Regions from separate parts of the Mesobacillus sp. AQ2 genome, predicted to be linked through region 2. Evidence: a T-box and tRNA genes for the amino acid it is inferred to sense, from the RefSeq annotation. Region 2 holds a T-box; the other holds one or more tRNA genes.
What was found. The T-box of region 2 lies ahead of trpS (tryptophan--tRNA ligase). A T-box ahead of a tRNA ligase gene usually reads a tRNA of that ligase, here a tRNA-Trp.
Positions count from the first base shown of each region.

Region 1: it has a tRNA-Trp gene. The T-box ahead of trpS (tryptophan--tRNA ligase) is inferred to sense a tRNA for this amino acid. The anticodon was not compared.

Region 1 covers NZ_CP126080.1:1,216,739-1,221,137, reverse strand. The annotation lists gene queG (tRNA epoxyqueuosine(34) reductase QueG) at 1-233, opposite strand, end outside; gene QNH36_RS06055 (B3/B4 domain-containing protein) at 341-1,009, shown strand; tRNA gene QNH36_RS06050 (tRNA-Gly) at 1,321-1,394, opposite strand; tRNA gene QNH36_RS06045 (tRNA-Leu) at 1,447-1,531, opposite strand; tRNA gene QNH36_RS06040 (tRNA-Cys) at 1,573-1,647, opposite strand; tRNA gene QNH36_RS06035 (tRNA-Gly) at 1,657-1,731, opposite strand; tRNA gene QNH36_RS06030 (tRNA-Gln) at 1,735-1,809, opposite strand; tRNA gene QNH36_RS06025 (tRNA-His) at 1,850-1,925, opposite strand; tRNA gene QNH36_RS06020 (tRNA-Trp) at 1,937-2,010, opposite strand; tRNA gene QNH36_RS06015 (tRNA-Tyr) at 2,019-2,103, opposite strand; tRNA gene QNH36_RS06010 (tRNA-Phe) at 2,173-2,248, opposite strand; tRNA gene QNH36_RS06005 (tRNA-Asp) at 2,255-2,330, opposite strand; tRNA gene QNH36_RS06000 (tRNA-Met) at 2,371-2,444, opposite strand; tRNA gene QNH36_RS05995 (tRNA-Val) at 2,611-2,686, opposite strand; tRNA gene QNH36_RS05990 (tRNA-Glu) at 2,713-2,787, opposite strand; tRNA gene QNH36_RS05985 (tRNA-Ser) at 2,805-2,896, opposite strand; tRNA gene QNH36_RS05980 (tRNA-Asn) at 2,901-2,975, opposite strand; rRNA gene rrf (5S ribosomal RNA) at 3,043-3,158, opposite strand; rRNA gene QNH36_RS05970 (23S ribosomal RNA) at 3,424-4,399, opposite strand, start outside.
Region 2 covers NZ_CP126080.1:1,476,756-1,481,154, reverse strand. The annotation lists gene QNH36_RS07290 (peptide ABC transporter substrate-binding protein) at 1-852, opposite strand, end outside; gene QNH36_RS23955 (DUF3899 domain-containing protein) at 1,126-1,491, shown strand; T-box leader at 1,553-1,788, shown strand; gene trpS (tryptophan--tRNA ligase) at 1,869-2,858, shown strand; gene QNH36_RS07280 (YjbA family protein) at 2,945-3,691, opposite strand; gene QNH36_RS07275 (YuzI family membrane protein) at 3,773-4,015, opposite strand; gene QNH36_RS07270 (nuclease-related domain-containing protein) at 4,320-4,399, shown strand, end outside.

The sequences.
Region 1 (4,399 bases), 260 kb from region 2:
GGATAGGCGAGAGCAATCGAAATGATTGATTTAGGACGATCAAAAATCAGGGCAGGCTCCGTTCTCTTTTCAATATCCTTTTCTTCAAATCCTGATTGATAGTGAAGTTGCTGCTGCATGTATAACCGGACCTTCATCTCTTCAAAGGTCGATGGTGCTGCAAAACCAATTTTATCGATGCCGATCGTTTTGCTGTAAGCTATGATCTCCTTCTTCAAACTTGCCATATCCATTGCGGATACCCCCTTCCTATTTTGATATCTATATATGAATCCCATAAATTTAAAAGCAAATCTCTTTTATGATAAACTATTTTAAAGCAGATTTGGAGGTGGAATCAATGGAAATTCAAGTTTCCAGGATGATATGCAATCTCAATCCCGGATTCACAATCGGAATGATCGAGTATAAGAACATACAAGTAGGCGAGTCTCCTCAAATGTTGAAAGGCAGACTGCAGCTCTTCCAGGAATCAATATACTTTGACCTTTTGGAAAAAAACGTTACGGAGCTTGAAGGAATCAAAGAGTGGCGAGGAATCTTCAAAGCAACGGGGAAGGATCCTAACCGATATAGACATTCGGCCGAAGCCCTTTACCGAAGGATCTCTAAGCAGAATTACCTTCAAACCATACATAGTGCGATAGATCTGAATAATTTCTTCTCGCTTGAATATCAAATTCCAATTGGTATTTACGACAGTGACAAACTGCAGGGGAATATCACAATTAAAGTTGGCGAAGAAAATGAAGAGTACGGAGGTCTGAATGGCAGAACTAATAATCTTGCTAACTTGATCATATCTGCAGACGATAAAGGACCGTTCGGAAGCCCTTTTGTCGATTCTGAAAGGACCGCAGTGACAGAAGAAACAAGAAATGCGTTGCAGATTGTCTATTTAAGGCCTTCTTCTCCGTCAACAGAAATGGAGAAGATGACCGAATCACTCATGAATATGTTCACCCAGATTCATGGAGGAACTGGTACATTTAAACTCGTGGGATGCTGATGCATCCTTTTTTCTATTTGGCCAACCGAGCACGGGGCTACTGATTCCACATCTATCAAAGAAATTGGCTCTGTTAAACAAGGCTGTTGATTTTCGTTCCAGGCGCTTCGCTTTCCGCGGGGCTGGCGCTGAGCCTCCTCGTCGCTTTGCTCCTGCGGGGTCTCACCTGGCCAGCTGCGCCCGCAGGAGTCTACGCGCCTTCCACTACAATCAACAGGAGTAAAAACAACATTGGGCTTTAACAGAGCCAAGAAAAAAAAACGCAGTATATCGTTTTCTGGAAACGATATACTGCGTTAGTCACGTATGTATGGAGCGGGTGATGGGAATCGAACCCACTACATCAGCTTGGAAGGCTGAGGTTTTACCAGTAAACTACACCCGCATACATATCTTATGAAAATAAAGAAAACAGGAGATCCTGTTTAAAATAAAGATGGTACCGGTGGTCGGGGTCGAACCGACACTCCAGAAGGAACACGATTTTGAGTCGTGCGCGTCTGCCAATTCCGCCACACCGGCATATGAAGATTTCAAATACTGCAATTCCACTAAATAATTAGTGGAGGCGGCAACCGGATTTGAACCGGTGAATAAAGGTTTTGCAGACCTTTGCCTTACCACTTGGCTATGCCGCCATATTATATTGGAGCGGAAGACGGGATTCGAACCCGCGACCCCAACCTTGGCAAGGTTGTATTCTACCACTGAACTACTTCCGCAAATGGCTGGGCTAGCTGGATTCGAACCAACGCATGACGGAGTCAAAGTCCGTTGCCTTACCGCTTGGCTATAGCCCAATATATTATATTCAATACTGATTGAATATGTGATTTGAAATGGGGCGACTGATGGGAATCGAACCCACGAATGTCGGAACCACAATCCGATGCGTTAACCACTTCGCCACAATCGCCATTATAAAATTGGCAGGGGTAGTAGGAATCGAACCCACACCAAAGGTTTTGGAGACCTTCGTTCTACCTTTAAACTATACCCCTATGATAAATGGTGGAGGGGGACGGATTCGAACCGCCGAACCCTGAGGGAGCGGATTTACAGTCCGCCGCGTTTAGCCACTTCGCTACCCCTCCATTATAACATCATTTCCGATGTTAAAAAACCCATTTACTCAATTTCCTGATTAACCAGGAAATTTTAAATGGTGGCTCAGGACGGAATCGAACCGCCGACACAAGGATTTTCAGTCCTTTGCTCTACCGACTGAGCTACTGAGCCATATACTGGCGGTCCCGACCGGGATCGAACCGGCGATCTCCTGCGTGACAGGCAGGCATGTTAACCGCTACACCACGGGACCAAAATCTTTTCAAGTGATTAACTTGAAAAGCACTTCATGATTGCGGGGGCAGGATTTGAACCTGCGACCTTCGGGTTATGAGCCCGACGAGCTACCGGACTGCTCCACCCCGCGACGGTAATAAAAATGTTATTTGATTTATGCTCTTAGAGAGCATTGACTGTTCCGATCCCAGGAAGCTTACTCAAGCAGCAGCTCGATCGGTACAACTCGCAGTTCATACAGTGAAGTAACGCTCGTTGCTCCACCCCGCGACGGTAATAATTCATCAAAAAACTTATGGTGGAGGATGACGGGATCGAACCGCCGACCCTCTGCTTGTAAGGCAGATGCTCTCCCAGCTGAGCTAATCCTCCATTGTTATGTTACTTATTAAAGAAAATGGTGACCCCTACGGGATTCGAACCCGTGTTACCGCCGTGAAAGGGCGGTGTCTTAACCGCTTGACCAAGGGGCCTTTTGTTTAAGTTTCTATGGCGGAGAGCAAGGGATTCGAACCCTTGAGACAGCGTTGACCGTCTACACGATTTCCAATCGTGCTCCTTCGACCTCTCGGACAGCTCTCCAAATTGGCTCCGCAGGTAGGATTCGAACCTACGACCGCTCGGTTAACAGCCGAGTGCTCTACCACTGAGCTACTGCGGAATAGTAATGATTTCTCCGACCTGGATACACAATCCGTATCTTTGAAAGAAGATGTCAAATGCATCTTGCCCGGCGGCGTCCTACTCTCACAGGGGGAAACCCCCAACTACCATCGGCGCTGAGAAGCTTAACTTCCGTGTTCGGTATGGGAACGGGTGTGACCTTCTCGCCATCGCCACCAGACATTTTTTCAAGACAATATCTATTATACTGTCTTTAGTGCATTTTGCAAGAGAAATTTTAAAGATATTTCACTTCGTAAAAATCTTTATTCCCTCAAAACTAGATAATGTGTAAGAAGAAAACAAGGGAATCGAATGATCATTGTCCAGCTCCGGCTCCTAGCCTCTCGAGTCGCTTCGGTCCATCCGCCGAAGTCAAAGAACGACTTCAACTGCTGGCCCTCCAGCGCTTGTCGAGGCTGTACAGTCGCCTACGCTTTTCGTATTTGGTTAAGTCCTCGAACGATTAGTATCAGTCAGCTCCACACGTCACCGCGCTTCCACCTCTGACCTATCAACCTGATCATCTTTCAGGGTTCTTACTAGCTTGCGCTATGGGAAATCTCATCTTGAGGGGGGCTTCATGCTTAGATGCTTTCAGCACTTATCCCGTCCGCACATAGCTACCCAGCGATGCCTTTGGCAAGACAACTGGTACACCAGCGGTGCGTCCATCCCGGTCCTCTCGTACTAAGGACAGCTCCTCTCAAATTTCCTGCGCCCACGACGGATAGGGACCGAACTGTCTCACGACGTTCTGAACCCAGCTCGCGTACCGCTTTAATGGGCGAACAGCCCAACCCTTGGGACCGACTACAGCCCCAGGATGCGATGAGCCGACATCGAGGTGCCAAACCTCCCCGTCGATGTGGACTCTTGGGGGAGATAAGCCTGTTATCCCCGGGGTAGCTTTTATCCGTTGAGCGATGGCCCTTCCATGCGGAACCACCGGATCACTAAGCCCGACTTTCGTCCCTGCTCGACTTGTAGGTCTCGCAGTCAAGCTCCCTTGTGCCTTTACACTCTGCGAATGATTTCCAACCATTCTGAGGGAACCTTTGGGCGCCTCCGTTACTCTTTAGGAGGCGACCGCCCCAGTCAAACTGCCCACCTGACACTGTCTCCCGCCCCGATCAGGGGCGCGGGTTAGAATTTCAATACAGCCAGGGTAGTATCCCACCGACGCCTCCACCGAAGCTGGCGCTCCGGTTTCTCAGGCTCCTACCTATCCTGTACAAGCTGTACCAAAATTCAATATCAGGCTACAGTAAAGCTCCACGGGGTCTTTCCGTCCTGTCGCGGGTAACCTGCATCTTCACAGGTACTATAATTTCACCGAGTCTCTCGTTGAGACAGTGCCCAGATCGTTACGCCTTTCGTGCGGGTCGGAACTTACCCGACAAGGAATTTCGCTACCTTAGG
Region 2 (4,399 bases):
AGCTTCAAATGCGTTTACAGCAGAGTTTGAATCTTTTACTACGTTTACAGTGATTTTCTCCAGAGTTACATCTTTAGCATTCCAGTAATCTTCGTTCTTTTCAAGTACCCACTCAGTGGCGTCAGTACCTTCCCACTTAGTCATCTTGAAAGGTCCGTTGTAAAGTAAGTTTTCAGCATTGCTTGCGAAAGCTTCGCCTTTCTCTTCAACAAACTTCTGGTTTTGAGGATAGAATGTTGGGAAAGCGAAAAGGTCAGCCCAGTATACTACTGGCTTTTCAAGAGTTACTTCCAAAGTTTTTTCGTCAATTGCCTTTACACCAAGAGTGTTAAGGTCGTAGTCTTTCTTATTTGCTCCAGCTTCAGTGATTTCTGCAGCACCCTTGATTTTGCCGCCCATCATGTAAGGACCATATGGAGAAGCAGTTGCAGGGTCGATTGCGCGCTGCCAAGCAAATACGAAGTCTTGTGCAGTTACAGGCTCGCCGTTAGACCATTTAGAATCGCGAAGTTTGAAAGTGTAAACAGTCTTATCTTCGCTGATTTCTGGTTCGCCATCAGCAAGTGCAGGAACCGGCTTGTGGTCCTGGTCAAGGCGGTAAAGACCTTCACCTACGTTGTTTATGTAAGTGAAACTTGTAGAACCTTCAGCTAGGACAGTGTCCATAGTTGGGATCTCGGAAGAATCCAACATTCTTAATTCCTGTGGTACGTTAGCAGTTTCTTCGCCTTTTGTGCCTTCATCAGCAGGCTTGTCTTTTCCAGTATCCTTATCTCCGCTGCTGCAAGCAGTCAGAAATAGAGAGAATACTAGAGTCAAAACTAATAGCAATGAAAATTTAGACTTTTTCAAAAGTTTTGCCCCCTCTTTTTTGTTGTTTTCTGAAAACTTTTTACATTCCCTATTATACATAGATTAAATTAAATGTTCAATATTTTTGCGAGAAAAATTTACAACTTTGAAACAATAGTAATAAATTTCCTAGTTGATTTATGTTATAATGGTGACTTATAAGCCTTTGTTCAATGAAATCAATGTGTTACCTATTGTAATATTTAAGTTTTTTACAGAGTTTTTTTAAAATATTACTTTAATGAAATAGCAATTTAAGGGAGAATCCGTAAAATGCGCAATAAAGTTGGGAAAATTTTTTTCGGTTTTTTTTCATCGCAGTTGATAGTTCTCTTCCTCTCTTTCCTCGTTCGTAGAGGTTTTACCTTACTGAGTTATATCAATATTTCTTTTTATATTGCTAGTGCACTATTATTCATCTCCTTACTTGTCTATACTGTCAATTCAGGTTTCTTTGACACAATGTCCTATTCTTTCCGTACTGTTTTTACCAAGAAGGAAGAAGGAGAGAAGAAGAAGTCGTTTGAGGAAATGACTCCTCTGTCCGAGTTGGTCACCTTCAATGCGAACCCCCTTCTTATTATTAGTCTCCTGGATTTAGCTTTCATGCTGGCAGCCCTTTACGTTTATTATTTGTAAAAGAATCCTGTTCCACTTGCTTATGATGGTAAATTTGATTATAATCATTTTTAATAAATCTTTAAAAGCAATGAAGAAGAATAGTACATTTGTTTAAGGCTTCTCAGAGAGTTTGTGGTCGGTGGAAACAAACAGCCTGGCATTTGGAATGGACTTCCGAGCTTCTGGTTCGAAACTAAGCAGTAAGTAGATCCAGGCGTAAATCCTGCGTTAAAGGAAGCCATGCAGCATAAAGCATGGGCAGAGTGACTCATTCGTGAGTAATTAGGGTGGCAACACGGACCATTCGTCCCTACAAGTAGGGTACGAATGGTCCTTTTTTGCGTTCTTCTTCTTGTTCTCAGGAAGAAGAACCATAATAGAAGGAGGAATTTTTTATGCAAACCATTTTTTCCGGCATCCAGCCGAGCGGAACGATCACACTTGGCAATTATATCGGGGCAATGAAGCAATTCACGGAATTGCAGGATGAGTATAATTGCTATTTCTGCATCGTTGACCAGCATGCGATAACTGTACCCCAGGAACGGATGCAGCTCCGTAAAAATATCAAAAGCCTGGCAGCCTTGTACATCGCATCCGGAATTGATCCTGAAAAGGTTACACTTTTCATTCAATCAGAGGTTCCGGCACATGCTCAGGCTGGATGGATGATGCAATGTGTTGCTTATATCGGAGAACTTGAAAGAATGACCCAGTTCAAGGATAAGTCTTCTGGTAAAGAAGCAGTTTCAGCCGGCCTATTGACATACCCGCCCCTAATGGCAGCAGACATCCTTCTATATGGAACAGACCTGGTTCCTGTCGGAGAAGACCAAAAACAGCATCTTGAACTGACAAGAGACCTGGCTGAACGATTCAATAAAAAATATAATGACATCTTCACCATCCCTGAAGTCCGGATAGCAAAAGTTGGTGCAAGGGTAATGTCGCTCCAGGATCCATTGAAAAAAATGAGTAAGTCTGATCCGAACAATAAAGCTTTTATTTCAATGCTGGATGATCCAAAACAAATTGAAAAGAAAATCAAAAGTGCTGTTACTGATTCAGAAGGAATCGTGAAAAACGACAAAGAAAACAAACCCGGCATTTCCAATCTTCTTTCTATTTACTCCATTCTGACCGGCAAATCTGTTGCTGATCTTGAGAAGGAATATGAAGGAAAAGGTTACGGAGATTTCAAAGCAGACCTGGCAAAGGTTGTCGTGGATGTAATCGAACCCATTCAGAAAAAGTACTATGAATTGATCGATTCTCCTGAACTGGATGAAATTCTTGATAATGGCGCTGATAAAGCTAACCGGGTCGCAAACAAGATGGTCAAAAAAATGGAGAACGCAATGGGGCTTGGCCGCAAGAGAAAATAATCAGAAAAGGAGCTGGCATTTACCAGCTCCTTTTCAATTCAACCGTCTTATATGTAAAAAACAAAAAGAGCTGAGTACATCAGCTCCTAATTCACTTTCGGACCGTGCTCCATCTCCCATAATTTTTCGAAGAATGCCTGGCCTTTTATGATATTTTCACAGAACTTCTCATGCTTTCCTGACCAGCCGAATTTTGTCTCATCATATAGTCTTTCCCAAACATCTTCAAAGGAAAGCTGTTGAATCACTTCATATTGTTCAGGTTTCCATTCAGTGAACCAGTAGCGCACTTCAGCTACATTTTTTGAAGAGTTCAACTGGTCCATCGCCATGAACAACAACTGCTTCAATTGTCTTTCCTTCCGGGTCAATCCCCTCATTAAATCTGGTGATGGCGATAAGATATGGAAATCCTTCAGAGCAGTTTGGTCATTGAACCCATACTGAATCGTATCCTGATTTTCAATCATTTCATAAACTAGCTGTTCCTGTCTCGGAATCAGGCGGCTTTTGCGAATCGGGATATTGTAACCGATGGTGTCCACAGCAAGAATTCCTGTTCCATCAGAAACAACGAAACAATAATCAAGCTGCGTACGTTCATGGTTCTTCCTCAAGTATGCCTTGCGGTAAATGTCATCCAGAAGCTGTTGAGGCAACTCTGATAAATCGTTCTCAATGTAATTAAATAACAGATGGTCAATTTTCAGCAGCGGCACCTGGTCAAGGAGCTCTACTCCATCGTCCTTGCGCCACTCATGAAAGTGGCAGACATTATAGCCGTTCTCTTCCCCTTCGAACCAGTTTACCCAGACATCATGAAGATACAACATGATTTATAACCCCTCACTTCAAGAAACTGTTTGTCCATCAGTATGGGCAGCACTAAGTAAAATTATTCCTTAAAAGGAAGATCAATTTTCCTCATGATTATGCGGCCAGTATATACTTAACCAAATGATGCTAATTCCTGCAGGAAGAAGGTAACACTCCACCCTCCGCGATATAAACGCTAAATATTCATCTACTCCGTGACCAGCAGTAATCATATTCAAATATGCGATTGTGCTGATCCCCCCCGAAACAGCCAAACCAAAACCAATCGTCAAAACAAACAACCTAAAAATCATCAAATTGGCTCTTTTCACAATTGACATTCAGATCATGCAACCTACTCACCCCTGCCTGTCCATTTTTATCATATATATGAAGGAAGTTGGTTACGAAGTACTTTATGTTACTTCATATTTGGGATTTAGGAATATATTAAGGTTTTAAGGAATATCTGACTAATTCTAAGGAATAAAATCAGATTCTAAGGAATATCCGGGTCAAACTCAGGAATATATCAAGATTTTCAGGATTATCCCTTCTTTGTCAAAAAATCATCACAATAAACAATAGGAGTTAACAGCATTTTGGAGAATTATCTCCTATAAAATAAGAAAAGGAGTGATGAATTTGTTTTATAAAGACAGAGACATACCTTATAAATTGAAAGCTGAGGAGGCTTTAATGCGCCGGCTCAATGTAAATCACTC